2 regions of the Peribacillus sp. B-H-3 genome follow, and region 1 is predicted to be linked to the other one. Evidence: riboswitches for the same ligand, from Rfam matches in the RefSeq annotation. Region 1 holds a riboswitch; the other holds the start of a gene.

What was found. A riboswitch is a leader RNA that binds a small molecule or an ion and turns the genes downstream of it on or off. The one in region 1 is predicted to bind S-adenosylmethionine.
Region 2: linked by a shared signal. The riboswitch ahead of mtnW (2,3-diketo-5-methylthiopentyl-1-phosphate enolase) and the one ahead of ACN6MY_RS03200 (methionine ABC transporter ATP-binding protein) in region 1 are both predicted to bind S-adenosylmethionine.

Annotation. Positions count from the first base shown of each region.
Region 1 covers NZ_CP183879.1:666,005-669,420, forward strand. Annotated here, with positions in the region: gene ACN6MY_RS03190 (CsbD family protein) at 1-123, opposite strand, end outside; gene ACN6MY_RS03195 (alpha/beta hydrolase) at 187-942, opposite strand; SAM riboswitch class I at 1,011-1,111, opposite strand; SAM riboswitch class I at 1,358-1,475, shown strand; gene ACN6MY_RS03200 (methionine ABC transporter ATP-binding protein) at 1,636-2,652, shown strand; gene ACN6MY_RS03205 (methionine ABC transporter permease) at 2,642-3,310, shown strand; gene ACN6MY_RS03210 (MetQ/NlpA family ABC transporter substrate-binding protein) at 3,307-3,416, shown strand, end outside.
Region 2 covers NZ_CP183879.1:3,220,828-3,224,243, reverse strand. Annotated here, with positions in the region: gene ACN6MY_RS16015 (carbon-nitrogen family hydrolase) at 1-16, opposite strand, end outside; gene ACN6MY_RS16010 (pyridoxal phosphate-dependent aminotransferase) at 119-1,291, shown strand; SAM riboswitch class I at 1,464-1,613, shown strand; gene mtnW (2,3-diketo-5-methylthiopentyl-1-phosphate enolase) at 1,680-2,924, shown strand; gene ACN6MY_RS16000 (2-hydroxy-3-keto-5-methylthiopentenyl-1-phosphate phosphatase) at 2,921-3,416, shown strand, end outside.

The DNA.
Region 1 (3,416 bases):
TAACTTATCTTTCTTGCCTTCGCCCTGCATTCTTTTATCATCGCTGGCATTGCCCATTTGGTCCTTGGCTTCACCTTTTACTTTATTTACAGTACCTTTGACTTTATCAGATAAACCACTCATCTTTATCTTCCTCCTTCATTGGTTTACTTGTTATTTACCCGCAGAGGAGTCTGTTAAACAAAATTATGATGCCATTTCTTTCTTGGAATGTTCTTCAATAAAGCGAAGCGTATTTTTGATAATGTGTTCCTTATCATAATCAAGGGAGGCCACATGGTAAGACTGCCTAAGAGCGATGAGTTCTTTTTCAGGCGAAGCGGCCTGATCATAAAGATAAAATGAACATTCTGCCGGAACCACATGGTCTTCAACCGAATAAAACAAGAGCAGGGGACAGGTTGTTTTTTTAACGTTTTCACTAGTCAGATCCATAAGCGACAGCAGCTGTTTAATTGAGTGGAGCGGCACTTCTGGATAGGTGATTTCTTTTGCCGATGGATCCTTGATATCTGGTGAGCCATCCGGGACGAAAAGGGGGGACTGGACTTTTCGGTATTGCTCATATTGCGGCACCTTTAAAGCAGCGTTAACTGTAATGACGCCATCACAGCTTGTCTTCGAAGCCAAATCAATGGCCAGAGCCCCGCCCATGGACTGCCCCAGGATATAAACCCTCCTGCAGGTTTGCTGAAGAACGCAGTAGGCGTCTTCCAGGTTTTGAATCCAATCCTGATAAGAACAGGCTTTCAGGTCGCTCGCAGCAGATCCGTGCCCTTTTAAACGGGGTGCATAAACGGTATATCCCTTCTCGGCAAACTGGCTCCCTAAATATTCAACACTCTGAGGAGTCCCGTTAAAACCGTGGCAAATTAAAATTCCTGTAGAATTGCCGGGATGGAAAAAGGATTCAGCACCAGGAATAACAGGGGAAAATGACATTGCGAAAAAACTCCTTTCTAATATAAAAAACTTTCCTTGCCCGGCTGCAAAGAAAGTTTTTTAAACAAATCTTATCAGCCAAAGCAAATATGCTTTGCTGGTAGGAGCACCTTTCATGAGGCTGCTGTGAAGTCATTGAGCCAGATCTCTCGTTCACTCGTGATAATGGTATATGAAGTTTATAATTTACTATTCTTATTAATTTACTTGGTTTTATAATAACACGATATGATTTTTTTCGTCAACCGTTCCCTCTTTTATCTGTAAAATCTTGTTCTGAATTCTTTTTGAATACATAACCTAGAATGACGAAACGGAAATTTTTTATTGGGAATTTTAAAAAAATATTGACTTATCCCATAAGTCCACATAATATTGTAGTTACAAATTAAAAAACAATTGAATAATATGCTATTACTTATCCAGAGAGGTGGAGGGACTGGCCCTGCGAAACCTCGGCAACGGGTTTGCTTCTTATTGCAAATACCGTGCTAATTCCTGCAAATCGGTACAATCGGTTTGAAAGATAAGAAGTAGATCGGCTTATACATATAAACCCTTCTTCTTATCTGTCATGGATAAAAGAAGGGTTTTTTCGTTTCCGGAAGATTGATGAAAGGGGCGGCTTATATGTATATAACTGATTAAACTTATGAGAATACTAGGTTAAAAGCGCCATAGGAGGAATTAGAATTGATTGAAATCAGAAATGTTTCAAAGGTTTATCAGGGAAAAACCCCTATTCATGCACTAAATAATATTTCTCTGACAATAGATAAGGGGAATATATTTGGAATCATAGGATTTTCAGGAGCAGGAAAAAGCACGTTAATAAGATGTCTTAATCGGTTAGAGGAACCGACAGAAGGAACAATCAGCATTGATGGATTGGACTTGATGTCATTGAATGAAAATGAACTTAGGAAAACACGCAGGGAAATTGGGATGATTTTTCAGCATTTTAATCTGCTTTCTGCTAAAACCGTTTTTGACAATATTGCAATGCCCCTATATCTCCAGGGGGAAAAGAAGCGGGATGTTCAAAAAAAGGTGATGAATCTCATTGAATTTGTAGGACTCAGCGGAAAGGAAAATGTTTATCCGGGCCATCTGTCTGGCGGACAAAAACAGCGTGTCGGAATCGCCAGGGCCCTTGTGACAGATCCCCAAATCCTGCTTTGTGATGAAGCAACATCCGCATTGGATCCAGAAACAACAAGAAATGTTCTTGAACTGTTAAGAAAGGTAAATAAAGCTTACAGTATTACCATTGTCCTGATTACACATGAAATGAGTGTGATTCGTGATTTATGCGATAAGGTGGCGGTGATTGACGACGGGGAAATCGTTGAAGAAGGGACAGTTTATGATGTGTTTACTAATCCTCAGAAAAGAATTACCCGTAATTTCGTTAATACCGTTCTGCAAAATGAAATACCGCCTCATTTATCAAAAAAAATAAGAAGCGGGACCTATTACCGTCTTGTTTTTCTGGGAGAAAAAGCGGCACGCCCTTTACTATCGGAAGTTTCCAAGCAGTTTGATATTCATCTGAACATCCTGTATGGATCTATTACAGAGCTGCAGGAAAAACCATACGGAAATCTTTTTATTGCGATTGACGGGGAAATTGAGGAAAGAAATAAGGCCGTTCAATTTATCTTGAATAGCGGAATCGACATAAAGGAGGCCGAAGCGCATGGAGCTTAATTGGGAATTTTTCTGGCCCCAGTTTTTCCAGGCTTGTGAAGAGACGTTTCTCACTGTGTTTGGATCATTCATTTTTGGAACAATCATAGGACTGCCATTAGGCATCATTCTTGTGATCACGAGACCCGGACATATCATGGAAAATAAGGCTGTTTTTCTAGCCCTGAATACCATTGTGAATATAGTCCGTTCTGTACCCTTTATTATTCTTCTGGTTGCTATTATTCCATTTACAAGGCTTGTGACGGGGACATCAATAGGTGTAGCTGCAGCGATTGTACCTTTGTCCATTTTTGTAGGCCCGTATCTTGCAAGGCTGATTGAAAATTCCATGCTCGAGGTGGATAAAGGAGTCCTGGAAACAGCTCACGCAATGGGAGCCACAAAAATGCAGATTATCACTAAATTCATTATTCCAGAAGCAGTGCCATCATTGATACTTTCGTTTACTACAGCAACGATCGGGCTGATCGGTTCGACAGCAGCGGCGGGCGCAGTAGGTGCAGGGGGTCTTGGGAACCTGGCTATTACTTATGGCTATCAGCGCTTTATCACGGTCGTTATTGTCATTACAGTCGTATTGCTTATTGTTAGCGTTCAGCTTATTCAAAGCTTTGGAAATACATGGTCAAGATATGTGAGGAGGAAAAGAGGATGAAAAGATTAAGTATTATTTTCGCGGCAGTGGCAAGTTTGATATTGGTTTTAGGAGCATGCTCATCAAATTCAGCTTCCAAGGATGGAGGCACACGCACAATAAAAAT
Region 2 (3,416 bases), 2.1 Mb from region 1:
CTATTTTCCATTTCATGTTATCTTCCTCCATGATTTCATAGAATTTTCTTTACATTAGTAATTTTAAGATATATCATTTGTGACGAGAAATTCAAGAAATTTCAGAGAAGGTGCCAAAATGATAGAATTCCAAAAATCAGAGCTGCTCAAAAATCTGCCTCAGCAGTTTTTTGCTTCACTGGTCTCTAAGGTGAACAGCATAACAGAACAAGGACATGATGTAATCAATTTAGGACAAGGAAACCCGGATATGCCAACACCGCAGCATATTATTAAAAAGCTGCAGCAGGCTGCCGAAAATCCTGTTAATCATAAATATTCGCCATTCAAGGGGCTTCGGTCACTGAAAGAAGCTGCAGCAGAATTTTATGAAAGAGAATATGATGTCAAGCTTGATCCCGATTCAGAAGTTGCCATCCTGTTCGGCGGAAAAGCGGGGCTTGTAGAACTGCCGCAATGCCTGATGAATCCAGGTGACACAGCGCTGGTTCCAGATCCCGGGTACCCTGATTATATGTCCGGGATAGCGTTGGCGCAGGCCAAAATCAAAACCCTGCCGCTTCTGCAGGAAAACGGTTTTCTGCCAGATTATGATGGAATCGGCCAAGATACACTCGACTTGGCAAAACTGATGTTCTTAAACTATCCAAATAATCCGACGGGTGCAGCAGCTACAGAAAATTTCTTTGAGAAAACGGTAAAGCTTGCGAAGAAGCACTCCATCTGCGTCGTTCATGATTTTGCGTATGGCGGCATCGGGTTTGGCGGAAAAAAACCTCTGAGCTTCCTTCAGACACAGGGAGCCAAGGACATTGGCATTGAAATATATACACTTTCCAAAACCTATAACATGGCCGGCTGGCGTGTGGGTTTTGCTGTCGGAAACTCCAGTGTCATAGAAGCGATTGAACTGCTGCAGGATCATATGTATGTGAGCTTATTCCCGGCTATCCAGGAGGCTGCACAAGAAGCGCTGCTGCATTCCCAGCAATGCGTCAAGGAACTGGTGAACATTTATGAATCCCGGAAAAAGGCATTCATCGGAGGCCTGCGTTCTATAGGGTGGAATGTATCTTCGCCAGATGGCTCTTTTTTTGCATGGCTCAAAGTTCCAGCGGGATTTTCTTCACAGGAATTTTCAGATTACCTGCTTCAGCATGCACATGTTGCAGTGGCAGCAGGGGCAGGTTTTGGGGAATATGGAGAAGGCTATGTGAGGGCCGGACTGCTTACTGGTGAAGACAGGCTTTTGGAGGCTGTCAGGAGAATAGCTGCGTTACATTTATTTTAAATTCAAAATGCATGTTTAGAAGCAGCTGACGGACTTTAACCGGCAATTGTGGCACAGCAAATTCTTTACATATGGAACTCGGAAAGTGATTGACAAGAAATAAATTTCCTGTCATACTCCGAATATGAATTATTAAACAATTGCAAAAAATGATTAATTAAAATATTTCATTTTCTTATTGTGAGCAGGTGGAGGGAACTAGCCCGATGAAGCCCGGCAACCGACTGTAATACCATTGTGAAATGGGGCGAATACGTTCGCCGGATGAAAAATCCGCAAGGCACGGTGCTAATTCTTGCAGCTTTTTGCTGAAAGATAAGAAGATGGCTCAAAAGGCCTCTTCTTTCTGAAGAGGTTTTTTTATTTTTTACATCCGGGAGTGAAATCTGTGAGTGAAGTTATAGCAACATATATGGTCCATGATTCAAAAGGAAACCACGAAAAAAAGGCAGAGGGAATTGCCCTTGGATTAACAGTAGGAACGTGGACAGATTTGCCCCTGCTGGAACAAGAACAGCTCAAAAAGCATAAAGGGCGGGTCTTGTCCGTAGAAGAGCTGGAACAGAGGGGAAAAGTTAATAATTATTTTGGTGAAAAAACATTCCGCTCCATCATTAAAATTGCTTATCCTGCTTTCAACTTTTCAGCTGATCTGCCGGCAATATTGACAACGGTTTTCGGTAAGCTCTCATTGGACGGCGCAATAAAATTATTGGATCTTGAACTAACTGGAGAATTGAGAAGTTCCTTCCCAGGTCCGCGATATGGAATAAAGGGTATCCGCGAAAAACTGGATGTGTTTGGCCGGCCGCTGGTTATGAGTATATTTAAGGGAGTCATCGGCAGAGATCTTTCATATTTGAAAAGCCAGCTCAGCGCCCAAGCCCAAGGAGGCGTTGATTTAGTAAAAGATGATGAAATTCTTTTTGAAAATGATCAGACTCCTTTTCTTGACCGGATAATCCAGGGAAAGGAAGTGCTTCGCCAGTCTTACGAAGAAACAGGGAAGCGGACATTATATGCTGTTAATCTGACAGGCAGCACATTCGGCTTGGCCGATAAGGCAAGGATGGCTGCTGAAGCAGGTGCTGACGCTTTATTATTCAATGTCTTTTCATATGGGCTGGACGTTCTTCAGAGTTTAAGAGAATTGGAGGATGCCCCCCTTCCCATCATGGCACATCCTGCATTCAGCGGTTCATTTACAGCTTCAGAATTTTACGGAGTTTCCCATCCGCTGCTTTTAGGCAAGCTTGTCAGGTATGCCGGCGCTGATTTATCGCTTTTTCCATCACCATATGGAAATGTTGCGCTTGACCGGAATATTTCCATTGAGCTCGCCTGTCAGCTGACAAAAGAGGAAGAACAATGGAAAACAGCCTTTCCGGTACCGTCAGCGGGCATCCACCCAGGTATGGTGCCGCATTTAATGGAGGATTTCGGGAAGGATTGCGTGATAAATGCAGGCGGAGGAGTACATGGCCATCCGGATGGAGCAGCAGGCGGCGGCAAGGCATTCCGCCAGGCTGTAGAGGCTTCGTTAAACGGCATAAATCTTGAAGATGCTGCAAAGGAACATCAGGAACTCCGAAAAGCCCTGGATTTGTGGGGAGGTGTTCCTGAGAGACTATGAAACCAATTATTTTTTGCGACTTTGACGGAACAATCACGAATAGCGACAACATTATAGCAATCATGAAAGAATTCGCTCCAGAAGGCTGGGAATCAATAAAGGATGATGTACTATCCCAGAAAGTGAGCATTTCAGAAGGTGTTGGCAAGATGTTTTCTCTGCTCGATAGCGGGCTTGCGCAGGACATTATCGAATTTGTCAAAAGCAGTGCTGTAATTCGTGACGGATTCCGAGAATTTGTTGCATTTGCCAGGCAAAACAGCATTCCTTTGTACGTTGTCAGCGGCGGGATCGATTTCTTTATTGAACCACTGCTTGAAAATATACTGGATTTGGATCTTTTATACTGCAATAAGGCGGTCTTTGAACAGGAAAGAATTCAGATTATATGGCCTTATTCCTGTGATGACCAATGCCAGAATGGATGCGGCTGCTGCAAGCCATCCATCATGAGAAAGATCTCGGAAGCTGATACATATAAAATTGTCATTG